2 regions of the Corynebacterium marquesiae genome follow, and region 2 is predicted to be linked to the other one. Evidence: predicted binding sites of a transcription regulator. Region 2 holds the regulator's gene; the other holds the start of a gene.
What was found. The regulator LexA, encoded in region 2, represses DNA repair genes until DNA is damaged. The targets are predictions, from matches to a motif close to CGAACANNTGTTCG.
Positions count from the first base shown of each region.

Region 1: a site for LexA is predicted at 1,232-1,245, ahead of QP971_RS00585 (HNH endonuclease signature motif containing protein). Genes of this name have one in related genera too.

Region 1 covers NZ_JASPII010000001.1:126,327-129,743, forward strand. The annotation lists gene QP971_RS00580 (glycoside hydrolase family 25 protein) at 1-1,125, opposite strand, end outside; gene QP971_RS00585 (HNH endonuclease signature motif containing protein) at 1,308-2,504, shown strand; gene QP971_RS00590 (cysteine desulfurase family protein) at 2,501-3,417, opposite strand, start outside.
Region 2 covers NZ_JASPII010000008.1:28,373-31,789, forward strand. The annotation lists gene nrdR (transcriptional regulator NrdR) at 1-242, opposite strand, end outside; gene lexA (transcriptional repressor LexA) at 971-1,675, shown strand; gene QP971_RS06665 (transcriptional regulator SugR) at 2,034-2,816, shown strand; gene ptsP (phosphoenolpyruvate--protein phosphotransferase) at 2,838-3,417, opposite strand, start outside.

The sequences.
Region 1 (3,417 bases), on a different contig from region 2:
TCCCGCGTCAAAATCGGGTACGTCAGCGCCGGCGTTCTTGGCGGCATTCTTAGCTTCCGATACCTCCGACTCGGAGACGTTGCCTGACTTAACGTTGTTCACGTGACCGGCATTGTCCAGCAGGATAGCTAGGTCGCTGACGGAGAAGTTGCCCTTGGCCATATCGCCCAGGTCCTCCACTGGAAGGGCGTCCTTGTCTTGCAGGGTCTTTACGAAGCCAGCCAAGCCCTCCGCCGCTTGGGGATCGAGGCCGGACTTCTCGGCGGCGTCGGCAAGCTGCGGAATCGCAATCAGCCCCGCCGCCAAGGCCAAAATAGCACCGATGAGCGGCGTACTATCGGAGCTCAAATCAAGCCCATCGCTCACAACCAGCTGCTCTAGCGCGCCGCCCACGTCTACGTAGTTGCCGTCGCTGAAGGACTGCAGTTGCTGCTTGGAACCATTAAACAGGTTCATGTCGACGTCGGTAGGAATGCCTGCCACCTTGCCGGAGCCAGAGCGCTGCCAGAAGGATAGCTTGTTCCAACCGCCTACGGCATCGGGCGCTTGATCTTGGTAGGCCGCGAGCCACAGTGGCATATCCGAGAACTTCTGGGAGTTATTCATCTGCCCCATCCAGAAGTACTTGTAGGTGTAGATCATGGGCGTGCGACCGGTAAGACGCTTGAGCTCGCTAGTAAATTCTTCAATCCACTGCTCCAGCTGTGCCGCAGACTTTCCTTCCGCCACCTCGATATCAAGTGCAGGAGGCAATGTCTGATCCGGGGCTAGGGCGATCTGCGCGGCAAAATTGGCCGCCTGAGTCTTGGCGTCGCCAGCCGGACGTGCGTAGTGGTATGCACCGGTCTTGAGTCCAGCAGCATTAGCCGCCTGAATATCCTCTACATAGTGGGGGTTTACCCAATCACCGCCCTCGGTAGCCTTCACGAATGCAAAGGACTGACCGTCGGTACGCACCTTTGACCAATCGATAGGTGTACCGCCTGGATGCTGGTGCGCTGCAACGTCAATGCCCTTAGGTGCACCGAGGCTCACCGCCTGGGCGACGGCGGTACCACTTACGGCTAGTGCAGCCACGGTGACCACCGCAGTAATGCTCTTTCGGAGTGCCTTCTTTGATGTCATGCGCGTGAGTCTAGCAAGGCCTTCACTCGTGTCACATCTTTAACACGCGCCACTTGAAATAATTTTCTTTACCTCCATTTCACTCCCTCTTGGAATACATCCCTTTAGAACATATCTTTGCCCACACCCCTTGCAAAGGGGCAGGGCACGGCTTAAAATATTCACCATGGAGTTAAGTACACATGTTCTACAAATCGGGGGATTTCATCTTGGACGCCTACTACATAGTCAATGACCCCAACGATCCGCTTGCAGTTAAAGCCACAGAAATCAGAAAACAAGATTACCTATTCTGGAATGAGGTGAAGCCAGACCTAGAAGAAGATTTCGACATATCTTGCCACACACTTTCCACCCGCACGGGCTTAAGCGAGCGGCGCACGCGAGACATAACAATGGCCCTTTATCGACTCGCAGAGCTACCACTGACAAAGGCGCTCCAGGAAACCTATTACTTCCTGGATTTCTCTCGTCTTATTACTATCGACGCCGTGCTTAGCAAGCTGGGCGACATCCCGACCGAAATTCTCGAGCGGATAGACCAAGAGCTTGCGCGTTACCTGACCCCCACGAAGCCCGGCCAGGTACTGCCTTCGAATACCAATTTGCGGCGAAAGCTAAATGGCCTCATCGCTGTGGAGGACCCACACCCCAATGAAGATAAGGAGCCTGATGCAGGGAACGACTCCTATTTCACCTACCACAGTTTCGGCGGGAAGGCTGGGCTAGCAGTGGAGTTCGATGAAGCTACCATGCTAGCCATCGATGAACACGTTAGTAAGGCAGCCGAAGAGCATAACCTCACGAAAGCTGAAGCCCTAGCCAAGTTGATTCTGGGCGAAATTGAGTCGCGGGCAAAAGTGGTTCTTCATATGTACCGAGCCCTCGACCAGGAGGCTGCTCCCGCATTTATCCGGGGATTCGGATGGGTAAGCCCTGAGACCGCTGACAGTCTGCGTCCCACCCAGACGCGGGATATGGACCTTGCAAAAAGGATGGAGAGCGAAAGCTACGTTACTCCCCCGCTCGTTGGCGCCTACGTGGAAGGCCGCGATGGCGTGTGCCGCTGGCCAAGTTGTAATCGCCCCGCAGAGAACTGCCAAAAGGACCACCGGATTGACCATGCACAGGGAGGGAAAACGGCGGGGAGCAACTTGGCATCACTCTGCCAGCATCACCACAACATCAAAACCGATGGTGGTGCCTTCTACATCATGGATCCGCATACTGGAGACATAGTATGGCTCTTTGACGATGGCCGCTGGGAATATGATGAGCCCCAAGGACCGTTAGCGCCCAAGAACAAGAACTGGGCGCTTACGGTAGGCCAAGCTATCGCCGCCCGGCGAGCTGCGGCGAAAGAAAGGAATGATAACTAGACGGAACGGGCTCGGGAAATAACCTCCGGAAGATGAGCCAAGACGTAGTCAACATCCTCTTCCGAAGTAAGCCTGCCGAGAGTAAAACGCAGGGAACCGATTCCTTCCGCCTCACTTACGCCCATTGCCTCGAGGACATGAGACATGCGGTTTACGCCAGCGCTGCAAGCACTGCCGGAAGAGGCCTCGATCTGCAAGGAATCCAGCAGCATGATGAGGCTATCGCCATCAGCACCGGGAAATGAGACGTGCAGATGGGAAGGCAAGCACGGCTCGGCAGAGTTGACCACTACGTCGTCGATGGTGGCGAAAATTCCGTCGCGCAGCTTATTGCGGAGAGCAGTAATTCGCTCACCCTGGGCGGTGATTTCGGAGACGGATTCCTCCAATGCCGCAGCTAGACCGGAAGCGCCCGCCACGTCCACGGTGCCAGGGCGGATGCCCCGTTCTTGGCCACCGCCGTAAGCAATCGGCTGGGGCGCAGGACTGCGCTTGGCCAAAAGCAGACCGATGCCGCGGGGGCCGCCGAACTTGTGGGCGCTGGCGGCGAGGCTGGTGATCCCTAAATCAGAAAAATTGATGGGAACTTTGCCCACAGCCTGCACCGCATCCACGTGCACGGGTGTGCCTGTCGCATTCGCACGTGTGGCTATCTCTTCGATGGGCTGAATGGCCCCGGTCTCGTTGTTGGCCCACATGCAGGTAGCGACGTCGGCAAGCGTGTCTAGGGCCGATAGATCTGCAATGTGCCCGGAACGGTCGACGGGAAGGATATCGACAGCTGCTCCGGTTTTCTCCAGCTTAGAGACGGTATCGCGCACGGCCGGGTGCTCAATATCGGTAGAAATAATGCGGTTTGTTTGCCCAGCCGCGTAGAGACCTTGAATGGCGATATTGTCCGCCTCGGTGCCAG
Region 2 (3,417 bases):
AGGGCATCGTCGCTTACATCTCGCCCCTGACAGGCACGGCGCACGCCGCGAATCAATTTATCTCTGCTGAAGGGCTCGGCCAGACCGTTTCTCTTCACCACAAGCAACACGGCTTTCTCAACCGTGGTAAAGCGCCCCTTGCACGAAGCACACTCGCGCCGGCGACGAATCGACGCTCCAGCATCGACCACACGCGAGTCGATGACGCGGGATTGCTCATTGTGACAAAAGGGGCAATACACAGTGGTCCTTTCACTGACGTTGTTATGCCAGTAGTTTACTCACCTTCAATTCCGCTCGACCACCGGGCTTCGCCCCCGTTCCCCCTAGCGTGTTACTGCAGCCTCTACTTGATGCACATTAGAGGCCGGCGGTTGCGGTGCACTGTTTCCTTCAGTGCTAGCTAGTCCGCCTAACAAAGTGCCCACAAAGACCGCTACACCAAACACTGCGCCCAATGCGTAGTTACCTGTGTTCGACTCACCTACGCTGCTTCGACCCCTATTCGATCTGTCCCCAGAGTCTCCGGTCGACGTACGGTTCGAACGATAGGTCGTGCAATCTTCCACACGTAGAGTTCGAACATACCAAGAGTTTGCGGAACCGCAGACCGCAGAACCGTAGCCACGCTCCACATCCCATACGGATGCAGAAGGCACCACTACAGGTTCGATAGCGTTGCGAGTTACCAGGTTATTGCGAGAATTGAGCAGCAGAGACATAACTTTCCTTTCGACGACTGAACCCACCGTAGGCCCCTCATGCGACACGTCATGATGTCCAGTCGCCATAATGTTCGATTTAGTTGGTACGTTCGATTTATAGCATTGCCTCGAATACTTGTCCACCCCAACGCGTAAATCTCGAACATCTGTACTTTTCGTGCTACAAATGACGTGTGGCAACTTTTCAGCGCCGCCAGCTAACAGACCACCTATAAACCCACCCAATCCCCTCCGAGGAGCCAGCAATGGGCCGTAAGCCAAAGAAGACCACCGAGAAGACCGATTACGCCTCCCTATCTGACCGCCAGCGACGCATTCTCAATGTCATTAGTGACGCCGTTATGTTGCGTGGTTACCCACCAAGCATTCGCGAAATTGGTGACGCAGCGGGTCTACAGTCCACATCATCGGTCGCCTATCAGCTAAAACAATTGGAAGAGAAAGGGTTTTTGCGCCGAGACCCTAATAAGCCGCGTGCCGTAGATGTTCGTCACCTTAATACGGATGATGGCGCCAAAAAGCCCGGCCGCAAGCCGGCTAAGCCTGAGCAGCAAGTTCCCGAGGATGCAGGTGCTGTTTCCTATATTCCTGTGGTCGGCCGTATCGCTGCGGGAGCACCCATTACCGCAGAGGAAAACGTCGACACATACTTCCCAATGCCTGACGAGGTGGTCGGCGGCGGCGACCTTTATATGCTGCAAGTAGTCGGCGACTCGATGCAGGATGCCGGAATCCTTGACGGCGACTGGGTAATTATTCGTTCCCAGTCAGTTGCAGAGGAAGGCGAGTTCGTGGCCGCCCTGCTCGAAGGATCTGAAGCTACCGTCAAGGAGTTCCACCGCGATTCCTCCGGCGTGTGGCTGCTTCCCCACAATGAGGCCTACGCTCCCATCAACGGCGATGATGCGGAAATCATGGGCAAGGTTGTATCGGTATTCCGTAAGCTTTAAGCACTCACCCGACGCAGATTCTATAACCCCGCAAGGGCCGAGCGTGGCCTCGCGGGGTCTATCTATGTTCACCCTTCGTTGACGCGGCCCGTTTGCTGCTACCCCCATTTTTGCTCCAATTCGGACCCGGACACCAAAAGAGACGAAAATCCCACTTTCCCACTTTTCCTTCTAACCAGGCATTTCAGAGTGTTCGGCCCACAATGCAGCTGTGCAAATTTTTGCTTTAGTCCGTTTATTCCCGATTTTTGAGACAATGGACTAAGCAAAACAACATCGCCGGATCTTCACTTCCGCATAAAGTGGCAACTTTTACCCCCACGCCATGACGCGATGTCTCTAGATTCAAGGAGGAATCATGTACGCAGAAGAGCGGCGTCGCCAAATCGCTTCGCTCACCGCCGTTGAAGGCCGTGTCAACGTCACTGAGCTCTCAGAACGCTTCGAAGTTACGGCCGAGACCATTCGCCGCGACCTTGCGGTGCTTGACCGTGAGGGCATCGTCCATCGCGTGCATGGCGGCGCAGTAGCCTCCCAATCCTTCCAGACCGCGGAGCTTACCCTGGATACCCGCCAGCGGTCCGCCTCCGGCGCAAAAGCGGCTATCGCCCGCGCGGCCCTAGATTTTCTCCCCCAGGGCGGCGGCAGCATTTTCTTGGACGCAGGCACCACCATTAACGCGTTCGCGGAGCTCATTGGACAGCAATACCCTCAGGCGCAGTTTAATATTGTCTCCAATAGCCTGCCCATCGCCCTGTCGCTAGCGGGCAATGGCGTGCCTGACGTCCAGCTACTTGGCGGTACGGTCCGCGCGATTACTCAAGCCGTCGTTGGCGATACCGCGCTGCGCACCATAGCTTTAATGCGTGCCGACGTCGCCTTTATCGGCACCAATGCCCTAACCCTGGACCATGGCTTGTCGACGGCCGACTCCCAAGAGGCAGCCATCAAGTCCGCCTTTGTCACCAATGCCCACAAGGTAGTGGTCATGTGTGACTCCAGCAAGCTGGGCAATGACTATTTGGTAAGTTTTGCGTCTGCCGCCGATATCGACGTCGTCATTACGGACGCCGCTGCCCCCGATTCTTTCGTGGAAGCGTTGCGCGAGCGCGAAATTGAGGTCGTGCTCGCCAGCGAATAATCCCCCGATCCTTCGCCTACTTTAGGCGAAGGACTCCATGCGTTCTACCACTGCGGTACGGGCAGCGTCAGGGCTTTCCGCATCCAGTGCCACCTCGGCAAGCTGTTGGCACTGTTCCAAGGTAACTTCTGCCAGCTGCGCGCCGACGCCTGCTACCGCCGTCGACGCTGCGGATAGCGAATTTACGCCCAAGCCGGTAAGCACGCAGGCCAACATCGGGTCGGCTGCTGCCTCACCGCACACGCCTACCGCGACGTTATTGGCTTGGCCCACGATGCAGGTGTGCTGAATGAGCCGCAGCACAGCCGGCTGCCACGGGTCGGTCAGGTAGGCCAGCTGTGGCGACAGGCGATCTGCAGCCATAGTGTACTGAGTCAGGTCATTGGTGCCGATGGACACGAAATCAAGGTGCGGCATGATTTTATCCGCCATAAGCGCTGCGGCCGGAACCTCGATCATGGCGCCGGCAGTCAGGCCGCGTTCACGGCACAGGCTAGCAAACCACTGGGCCTCGGTAGAGGTGGCAACCATAGGAGCCATCACCCAAGTAGATGCTTTGTCATCGCGAGCCTTAGCCGCCTGCGCAATCCCATCCAGCTGG